Regions from separate parts of the Streptomyces sp. NPDC059224 genome, predicted to be linked through region 1. Evidence: riboswitches for the same ligand, from Rfam matches in the RefSeq annotation. Region 1 holds a riboswitch; the other holds the start of a gene.
What was found. A riboswitch is a leader RNA that binds a small molecule or an ion and turns the genes downstream of it on or off. The one in region 1 is predicted to bind ZMP and ZTP.

Region 1 (5,049 bases):
CGTACGGCCTCGACGAGCACTGGCGGCTGCTGACGGCGGCCGGACTGCGCACCCGCCCGCTGCCCTTCGACGGACTCGGCACGGACACCGGGCAACTGCCCCGGGGCTCGGCCGCGGTGCTGCTGACCCCCGCCCACCAGTTCCCGATGGGCGTGCCGCTGCACCACGACCGGCGGGCGGCCGTCGTGGACTGGGCCCGGCGCAGCGGCGGCCTGGTCCTGGAGGACGACTACGACGGCGAGTTCCGTTACGACCGCCGTCCCGTCGGCGCCCTCCAGGGCCTCGCCCCCGACCAGGTCGTCTACCTGGGCACGGCCAGCAAGTCCCTGGCGCCCGGACTGCGGCTGGCCTGGATGGTGCTGCCGCCGGGCGTCGCCCAGGAGGTGACGGCGGTCAAGGGCGGCGTGGACACCTTGGGGGCGCCGGACCAGCTGACCCTCGCCGAGTTCATCACCTCAGGTGCCTATGACCGGCACGTCCGTGCGTCCCGCTCCCGCTACCGGCGGCGCCGGGACGCCCTGGTCGCGGCCCTCGCGGAACGCGCCCCCGAGATCCGGGTCACCGGCATCGCGGCCGGTCTGCACATGTTGCTGCGGCTCCCGCAGGGCACCCGGCACCGGGTGATCCGGGCCGCCGCCGCGCACGGACTCGCCCTCGACGGCCTCGCCCCGCGCCACCGCCATCCCGACGCGGTCACCGCGCCCCTGGACGCCCTCGTCCTCGGCTACGGCACCCCCGCCGACCACGCCTGGTCGGGAGCGCTGGACATCCTGTGCACGGTGCTGTCGGACCCCGCCGTCACCGGCGCCGAGTGAATCCCCTCCCCGGACCGACCTCATCCGGCGGCGGCCTCCTCGGCCTCCTCGGCTGCCTCCGCCTCCCAGCGCAGCAGGTCGCCCGGCTGGCATTCGAGCACCTCGCAGAGTGCGGCGAGTGTCGTGAACCGTACCGCCTTGGCACGGCCGTTCTTGAGGACCGCCAGGTTGGCGGGCGTGATCCCGACCCGGTCCGCGAGTTCGCCCACGGACATCTTCCGCCGGGCCAGCATCACGTCGATGTCGACGGCGATCGGCATCAGATCACCTCGTCCAACTCGGCCTGCATCTGCGTCGCTTCGACATCGCGCGCGACGGCCTGGGCGAGCAGCATGCGCAGCACGAGCACGATGAGCGCGACCCCCAGGACGGCCAGGCCGATCCCGCCCATGACGACGCTGACGCCGGGGTCGTCCCGCTGGCCGGGCGCGTTGACGGCCGTGACCGTGAACCACAGCAGGGCGACCGCCACGATCGCGCCGATCACCCTGTCCACGTAGCGGAAGGCGGCGTGGGAGAACACGGTTCCGCGTCGCACCATCGTCACCAGCCGCCACACGCTGACCAGGGCCACCTGGACCGACGCCATGCCCAGGACCGTGATCACGCGGAACGTGGTCAGCGGGAGCGAGCCGTCCTCCGGGTCGCTCCCGCTGACGAGCACCCACACCATTCCCGCCTGGACGAACACGGTGCCCGCGAGCACCACCGCGAGCACGGCGCGCAACGCACGCACTGTCAGCTTCCCCACGACCCGTCCTCTCATCGAGTTACGATGAGAATCTATCGATTTTCGATAGGTGGGGCAAGGGGTGGGCAGGGTGCGGAGCGACGAGCCGGGGGTCTCAGTCCTCCTCGGCCGTCTCCGTCGTCTCCGTCGTCTCCGCCGTCCCCGGCGTCTTCGGCGCCTCCCCGAACCGGGCCAGCGCCAGTGCCCCCGCGACGGCCACGGTGAAGCCGAGCACCCCGAGCCAGGCCAGCCCCTCGCGGGTGCGGTCCCCGAGCCACACCACGCCGATGGCCGCCGGGCCGATCGTCTCCCCGATCACCATCCCCGCCGTCGCCGTGGTCACCGAGCCGCGCTGCAGAGCCGAGGTCAGCAGCAGGAAGGCGCCGCCCCCGCCGACGAGCAGCGCGTAGGCGGCCGGGTCGGTGAGCAGCCCAGGCGGCCACAGGGTGTCGATGAGCCGCACCGACACCTCCACCACCCCGAACCCGAACCCCGCCCCGAGGCCCAGCAGCAGCGCCCGCCACCGCCCCGACAGCCGCCCGCCGGCGAGCCCGAGCAGCAGCACCCCCACCGCGGTCGCGAGCATCGCGTACGCCAGCGCGTCCGATCCGGCCCGGTCGCCCTCCGGCCCCGACGCCAGCCCGAGCATCGCGAGCCCCGCGCACACGACCCCCACCGCGCCCCACTCCAGCCCGCTCAGCCGCACCCGCAGCAGCCGGGCCGCGACCACCGCGGTCACCGCGAGGCTGGACGCCAGTGCCGCGCTCACCGCGTAGATGGGGAGCGAGCGCAGGGCCAGGATCTGGAAGACGAACCCCAGCCCGTCCAGCCCGAGTCCGGCGACGTACCGCCACTGCCGGACGGCCCGCAGCAGCAGCGCGGCCTCCCCGCCCGCGCCGTCACCGGCCGCCCGCGCGGCCATCGCCTGCAGGACCGTCGCGGTGCCGAAGCAGAGCGCGGCGGCGAGAGCGCACACCATTCCAAAGAGCACAGAGGGACTGTAGGGGAGGCGGACGGGCGGCGCGGCGGCGCCAGGCACGAGGGCGGCGGGGGAGGATGCGGCGGGTCCCGGGATCCCTGATTCGCGGGGGCCGGTCACGCGTCCACGCCCGCCCGCAGCCGCATGGCCGTCGGGCCGCCGTACGGCACGATCTCGAAACCGGGCGGGTACGACCCGAAGTCCGCCCGTGCCCCGTGATCGGTCGAGAGACTGATCAAGGTGGTCGCACGGCCGTGGAACGCCGCCGGCGACGAGGACTTCCGCAGTGGTCACGGCGACTGCGGAGAACGCGGGGAGGTTGTCCCCCCGCTGCCTCTGCCCCTGCCCGACTGGTGGACGCCACGGCCCCCGGGCCCCGGTGTGCCCGGTAGTGTGACCAGCGGGCCGTGACTGGCGCGCTGGGATGGGACGGACCATCGGGGAGCGGCCCGCGACCGATCGAGTGCCGTGCGCCTGGGCCGAACCGTGAACGCCGAACGCCATGTCCGGAGGTCCCGAATGTCCGAGCCCCTCTCCACCGAGTCCACCGCGTTCCGCGCGGCCCTCGACGTGATCCGCGCGGTCGAACCGCGGGTAGCCGACGCCATCGGCCAGGAGGTCCACGACCAGCGCGAGATGCTCAAGCTGATCGCCTCCGAGAACTACGCCTCCCCGGCGACCCTGCTCGCGATGGGCAACTGGTTCAGCGACAAGTACGCCGAGGGCACCGTCGGCCGCCGCTTCTACGCCGGCTGCCGCAACGTCGACACCGTCGAGGCGCTCGCCGCCGAGCACGCCCGTGAGCTGTTCGGCGCCCGGCACGCCTACGTCCAGCCGCACTCCGGCATCGACGCCAACCTGGTCGCCTTCTGGGCGGTCCTCGCCGACCGCGTCGAGGTCCCCTTCCTGGCGAAGACCGGCGCCCGCCAGGTCAACGACCTCTCCGAGGCCGACTGGGCCGAGCTGCGGCAGGCCTGCGGCAACCAGCGGATGCTCGGCATGTCCCTGGACGCCGGCGGCCACCTCACCCACGGCTTCCGCCCGAACATCTCCGGCAAGATGTTCGACCAGCGCTCCTACGGCACCGACCCGGCGACCGGCCTGATCGACTACGACGCGCTGCGCGCCCAGGCCCGGGACTTCAAGCCGCTGATCCTGGTGGCCGGCTACTCCGCGTACCCCCGGCTGGTGAACTTCCGGATCATGCGGGAGATCGCCGACGAGGTCGGCGCGACCCTGATGGTCGACATGGCGCACTTCGCGGGCCTGGTCGCCGGCAAGGTCCTGACCGGCGACTTCGACCCGGTCCCGCACGCCCAGATCGTCACCACCACCACCCACAAGTCGCTGCGCGGCCCGCGCGGCGGCATGGTCCTGTGCGACGACTCCCTGAAGGACCAGGTCGACCGCGGCTGCCCGATGGTCCTCGGCGGCCCGCTCCCGCACGTCATGGCCGCCAAGGCCGTAGCCCTGGCCGAGGCCCGGCAGCCCTCCTTCCAGGACTACGCCCGGCGGATCGTCGACAACTCCCGCGCGCTGGCCGACGGCCTGATGCGCCGGGGCGCCACGCTGGTGACCGGCGGCACGGACAACCACCTCAACCTGATCGACGTCGAGTCGTCGTACGGCCTCACCGGCCGCCAGGCCGAGTCGGCCCTGCTGGACTCCGGCATCGTCACCAACCGCAACGCGATCCCGGCCGACCCGAACGGCGCCTGGTACACCTCCGGCATCCGGATCGGCACCCCGGCGCTGACCACGCGTGGCCTCGGCACGGCCGAGATGGACGAGGTCGCCGCCCTGATCGACCGCGTCCTGACGGCGACGGAGCCGGGCACGACGAAGTCCGGCGCCCCGTCCAAGGCCTCGCACGTCCTCGACGAGAAGGTCTCGACGGAGATCGCCCAGCGGGCGACGGACCTGGTCGCGGGCTTCCCGCTGTACCCGGAGATCGACCTGGGCTGAAGCGCCCCGCAGGGGTGCGGGGAACTGCGCGAGCAACGACATGCGACCCGCAGTCCCCGCGCTCCGGAACCGCCCCCCACCGCCGGGCCATTCCCGCCCTCGCCCTCTGCGAGAATGGTGAGCATGGCTTCTGACCGACCCCGCGTGCTCTCCGGCATCCAGCCCACCGCCGGCTCGTTCCACCTCGGCAACTACCTGGGCGCCGTCCGCCAGTGGGTGGCGCTCCAGGAGTCTCACGACGCCTTCTACATGGTGGTCGACCTGCACGCGATCACGGTCCCGCAGGACCCCGCCGACCTGCGCGCCAACACCCGGCTCGCCGCGGCCCAGCTGCTCGCGGCCGGCCTGGACCCGGACCGCTGCACCCTCTTCGTGCAGAGCCACGTCCCGGAACACGCCCAGCTCGCGTGGGTGATGAACTGCCTGACCGGCTTCGGCGAGGCCAGCCGGATGACCCAGTTCAAGGACAAGGCGGCCAGGCAGGGCGCGGACCGCGCCAGCGTCGGTCTCTTCACGTACCCGATCCTCCAGGTCGCCGACATCCTGCTCTACCAGGCCAA
Region 2 (5,049 bases), on a different contig from region 1:
GTGATCCGTGGTCGTGAGCCACTTGAGGTTCCTCATACCCCGCCTGTGTCCGGGCGGAGCGCACCGGTCACACTCGAGGGATGCGACGAGCGTCACGGAAAGAGGTGTGACGATCGGAAAGGTGCCGGACAAGAACCGAACATGAGCAACGACGAGATCTTCGCCGCTGCCTATCGCGAGCACTACTGGGCGGTCAGCCGCTATGTCGCACGGCGACTGGACGGGCGGACCGGCGAGGTGGAGGAAGTGGTGGCGGAGGTGTTCACGGTGGCCTGGCGGCGCCGCGCAGACCTCCCGGCGACCCCGCTGCCCTGGCTGTACGGCGTGGCACGCAACTGCCTCGCCAACGCGGTACGCGGCTACGGGCGCAGGCGCCGGCTGCTGGACCGGCTGGGCAACGACGAGACCGCCCACGGACGCCACACCGTGGCCGGCCCGGACAGCGAACGGCCCGGCTCCTGGGTGCACGAGGCGCTGGGCCGGCTCTCCCCGGCCGACCAGGAGGTGCTGCGGCTGACCGCGTGGGAGGAACTCGGCGTGGACGAGGTCGCGGTCGCCCTGGGCTGCGGCAGCAGGGCGGCCGCGATGCGGCTGCACCGGGCCCGTCGCCGGCTCAGAGCCGAGATCGACCGACTGCGACCCCCTGCCGTCGAGGCTCTTACCGAGGAACACCGCCATGGCTGACGAACTCGACCTGCTGCGCGCCGCCGACCCGGTACCCGCCGCGGGTCCCCACTTCGGCGACGGTCCCCTGGACCACACCGCCGAACGGCACCTCGCCCGGTTGCTGCACGAGACCCCGCGTCCCCGGCGCCGGACCAGGCCCCGACTGGCGTGGTCGCTCGCCGCGGCCCTCGTCGCCGTCGTCACCGTGGTGACCGTGCTGGTGGGCGGTCCGGCCGGCGCGCCCGCGGTCGCCGCGCCCCGGCCGCTGGCCGTCCGCGTCCACTCGGTGCCGGTACCGCTCGCCGAGGTCGCGAAACTGGCCGCCGTGGCGGCCCAGGACGGTTCCCCGGCCCTGCGCCAGGGCACTCACGTGCAGTCCTGGAGCCTCGGCATGAGCGACGGCAGGCCGCCGGTCACCCTGCCCGAGGAGCGGGTGGAGCGATGGGCGGCGGACGGCAGTCACACCGAAGTGGTCGTGGCGACCGACCCGTCCCACCCCGGCCGCCCGGTCCTCACCGACGACGGCGAGCGGTCACGGCTGGTCGAGGACGGCCACGTGCTCAGCCGGCGCACCTTCCCCCCGATGTGGGGCGACGGGCCGCCGCTCGGCACACCCCCGCACGACCCGGCGGAGCTGCGCGCCTACCTCATCGAGCTGGTCTACGGCCACACCCGCACCCTCACGACCTCCGAGCTCCTGGACGCCACCCGCGAGCTGCTCGACAACTGGACGCTCGGCGCCCGGGAGTCGGCCGCCCTCGCCGAACTCCTCGCCGACGCCCAGGGCCTGCGCCCGGCCGGCCAGGTCACCGACCGGCTCGGCCGCACCGGGCAGGCGTACGTCCACGACGAGGCCTCGGGCGCCCGGCGGATGCTGATCCTGGATCCGGCCACCGGTGCCGTACTCGGCCTGGAGACCACGTTCACCCGGGACGATCCCGAGTACGGCGTACGGGCCGGTGACGTCATGGAATACAGCGCCTGGATGCGCTGATCACCCGCCGAGCTGCCGGGCGGCGGCGGTGACGGTCTGCTCCAGCAGTACGGCGATGGTCATCGGGCCGACGCCGCCCGGTACCGGCGTGATCAGCGAGGCCCGCTCGACGGCGGTGTCGAAGTCGACGTCACCCACGTTGCCCGCGTTGTAGCCGGCGTCGAGCACCACCGCGCCCGGCTTGATGTCCTGGCCCCGGATCAGCCCGGGGCGGCCGACGGCGGCGACCACGATGTCCGCCTCCCGCACCGCCGCCGACAGGTCCCGGGTGCGGGAGTGACAGTAGGTGACGGTGGCGTCGCGGGCGAGCAGCAGCATGCCGGCCGGCTTGCCCAGGATCGCGCTGCGGCCGACGACCACCGCCCGCTTCCCGGCCGGGTCGACGTCGTACGCGTCGAGCAGGCGCAGGATGCCGCCGGGCGTGCAGGAGACGAAGCCCGGCAGGCCGAAGCTCATCGTCGCGAACGACGCGAAGGTCACGCCGTCCACGTCCTTCTCCGGCGCGATCGCCTCGAACGCGGCCCGCTCGTCGATGTGTTCGCCGACCGGGTGCTGGAGCAGGATGCCGTGCACCGCCGGATCGGCCGACAACTCCCGCAGGGTGGCGACGAGTTCCGCGGTGGTCGTGGTGGCGGGCAGCGCCACGTGCCGGGAGGCGATACCGGCCTTGCGGCTGCGGTTCTGCTTCATCCGGACGTAGGTGACGGAGGCCGGGTCCTCGCCGACCAGCACGGTCGCCAGGCACGGCGTGGTGCCGGTGCGCGCGGTGAACTCGGCGGCCCGCTGCGCGGTCTGCCCGACGATCCGGCGGGCGACGGCGGTTCCGTCCATGAGAGAGGCATGGGTCATGCGGCACACTCCTGAGCTGGTCAGACCTTGATCGCCCAGGCGCACGGCTCGACAGTGCGGGCCGCTCCACGGTGGTGCTCCACCTCAGCGCCAGTCACGGCCCGCGCCCAGAGTAGCCGAGGCGCTCAGCGTTTCCCACGGCGGTGCGCCGCCCGCAGGAGCGTGCGCAGCAGGACGACGGACCCGCCCGGCCGGGCTCGGCGGCTGTGCCCCAGTCCGGCCCGCGCCGAGAAGGTCCAGGTCAGCCGGGCGCTGACCTGGACCCTCGCGGCCCTGGCGGCTACTCGTCCCATGCCTGGATCGTGATCTGTTCGGCGATCTTGCCATCACGCAGCGTGACCATCGATTCGGCGAGCACCCGGACGCCGTCCGCGTACTCGCAGGACTCGCTGTAGGCGGCCCGGTCACCCTGCACGATGCACTGGTCCAGGCTGTGGGTCATGTCCCGGCCGTAGACGTCGTCCAGCAGGGCGGCTATGTCCCGGCGGCCGTGCAGGACCCTGGGGTGGCTGGGCTGGTCGGTGCGGTCGACGATGCGGATCTCCGCGTCGTCCGTGTAGAGCGCCAGCAGGGTGTTCCCCGTGTTTCCCTCTATCGCCCGGCGCAGCGTGTCGGTGTCGAACGTGGGGCCTGTCGCGGTGCCCATGGTGACCTCCTGCGGGAGCCCGCGGCCCGATGCGGAGCAGGCCGCGACGGCCCCTGCTTCGAGCCTCCTCCGCCCTGCCGGGCTCGGCAAGCGCAGGCCGGGCACTGCGCCTGACGGGTGAGGGGGACCGGCTGCCCGTGACCGGCCGGGCGCCCAGCCCGTTGCTGGAGACATGATCTCCACACGACGTATCGTCGCCGCCGTCGGCCTCGCCGTCGGGGTCACCGGCCTCGCCGCCCCGCTGGCGAACGCGGCCGACGCGAGCGCGCCGCACTCCGGGAACCCCACCGTGCTCGGCGTGCTCGACTCGGTCTCCCGCATCGGCATCCCGGCCGAGCACCAGGACGAGATCCCCAGGATCTCGGAGCAGGTGCAGGGACTGAACGGGCTCCAGAAGCTGGGCGAACTGCACCAGCTCACCGACATGGCCGCGCCGGCCACGGGACTGGTGCCGGCCATCGAGTCCTGACCCCGCACCGCACCCCGAGGGCCGTTCCGCACCGGGGGCGGCCCTTCGTCGTACGCGGTGACCGGTGGCCGGCCACCGTGGCCTCAGTCCGCGGCGGACAGGAACTGCGTCGCCGCCAGTTCCGCGTACAGCGGGTCCGCCGCCACCAGCTCCCGGTGCGTGCCCACCGCGCGGACCCGGCCCGCGTCCATCACGACGATCCGGTCGGCCGTCGTCACCGTCGACAGGCGGTGCGCGACCACCAGCACGGTGGTCGACCGTGCCACGTCGGCGACGGTGTCCCGCAGGGCCGCCTCGTTCACCGCGTCCAGCTGCGAGGTCGCCTCGTCCAGCAGCAGCAGCCGGGGCCGGCGCAGCAACGCCCGGGCGATCGCGATCCGTTGCCGCTCGCCGCCGGACAGCTTGGTCCCGCGGTGCCCGACCAGTGTCCCGAGGCCCTGCGGCAGCCGCGCCACCAGGTGGTCCAGCCGGGTCGTCTTCAGGACCCGTGCCACCGTGTCCTCGTCGGCCAGCGGATTGCCGAGGAGCAGATTGTCCCGCAACGACCCGGACAGGACGGGCGCGTCCTGCTCGACGTATCCGATGGCCGAGCGCAGCAGGGGGAGTTCCCAGTCGGCGAGCGGGCGGCCGTCGAGGGTGATCGTGCCGGACTCCGGGTCGTAGAAGCGCTCGATCAGCGAGAAGACGGTGGTCTTCCCCGCTCCGGACGGACCGACGAACGCCGTCATGCCCCGGGCGGGTACCTCGAAGCTCACGCCGTGGTGCACGTAGGGCAGGTCGTCGGCGTAGCGGAACCGTACGGCGGTGAAGGTGACGGCCGCCGGCTCGGCGCCGGGGGCCGGCAACTCGGCGGGCGCGGACGGCGGTTCGGCGGGCAGTCGCAGCGCCTCCTGGATCCGGGCGAGCGCGCCGGCGCCGGTCTGGTACTGCGTGACGGCGCCGACGACCTGCTGGATCGGTGACATCAGGTAGAAGACGTAGAGCAGGAACGCCACCAGCGTGCCGATGCCGATGGCACCGGTCGCCACCCGTGCCCCGCCCACCGCCAGCACCGTGATGAACGCCAGTTGCATCGCGAGCCCCGCGGTGTTGCCCGCCACGGCCGCCCACTTGGCGGCCCGCACGCTCTGCCGCCAGGACTCCTCGGCGGCCTCGTGCAGCACCCGTTCCTCGCGGTGCTCGGCGCCCGACGCCTTCACGGTGCGCAGCGCGCCCAGCACCCGCTCCAGTGAGGCTCCCATCACCCCGACCGCGTCCTGCGCCCGCCGGCCGGCCCGGTTGATACGCGGCACGATCATGCCGAGGACCGTGCCCGCCCCGGCGATCACCGCGAGCGTGACACCCAGCAGTACCGGGTCGACCACCCCCATCATCACCACCGTGGCGACCAGGGTGAGCCCGCCGGTGCCGAGCGCGACGAGTGAG

Region 2: it holds a riboswitch for ZMP and ZTP, as region 1 does, so the genes downstream of both, ACFXI4_RS09165 (bifunctional 5,10-methylenetetrahydrofolate dehydrogenase/5,10-methenyltetrahydrofolate cyclohydrolase) here and ACFXI4_RS10485 (glycine hydroxymethyltransferase) in region 1, are expected to answer to the same signal.

What each region holds. Positions count from the first base shown of each region.
Region 1 is NZ_JBHZAN010000008.1:73,604-78,652, reverse strand. Features, by position in the region: gene ACFXI4_RS10510 (PLP-dependent aminotransferase family protein) at 1-815, shown strand, start outside; gene ACFXI4_RS10505 (helix-turn-helix domain-containing protein) at 836-1,075, opposite strand; gene ACFXI4_RS10500 (DUF2975 domain-containing protein) at 1,075-1,566, opposite strand; gene ACFXI4_RS10495 (hypothetical protein) at 1,661-2,524, opposite strand; gene ACFXI4_RS10490 (hypothetical protein) at 2,641-2,763, opposite strand; ZMP/ZTP riboswitch at 2,922-3,011, shown strand; gene ACFXI4_RS10485 (glycine hydroxymethyltransferase) at 2,993-4,489, shown strand; gene trpS (tryptophan--tRNA ligase) at 4,613-5,049, shown strand, end outside.
Region 2 is NZ_JBHZAN010000007.1:49,997-55,045, forward strand. Features, by position in the region: gene ctaD (cytochrome c oxidase subunit I) at 1-36, opposite strand, end outside; gene ACFXI4_RS09155 (RNA polymerase sigma factor) at 142-684, shown strand; gene ACFXI4_RS09160 (CU044_5270 family protein) at 677-1,660, shown strand; gene ACFXI4_RS09165 (bifunctional 5,10-methylenetetrahydrofolate dehydrogenase/5,10-methenyltetrahydrofolate cyclohydrolase) at 1,661-2,509, opposite strand; ZMP/ZTP riboswitch at 2,536-2,617, opposite strand; gene ACFXI4_RS09170 (hypothetical protein) at 2,635-2,802, opposite strand; gene ACFXI4_RS09175 (nuclear transport factor 2 family protein) at 2,790-3,155, opposite strand; gene ACFXI4_RS09180 (hypothetical protein) at 3,328-3,624, shown strand; gene ACFXI4_RS09185 (ABC transporter ATP-binding protein) at 3,708-5,049, opposite strand, start outside.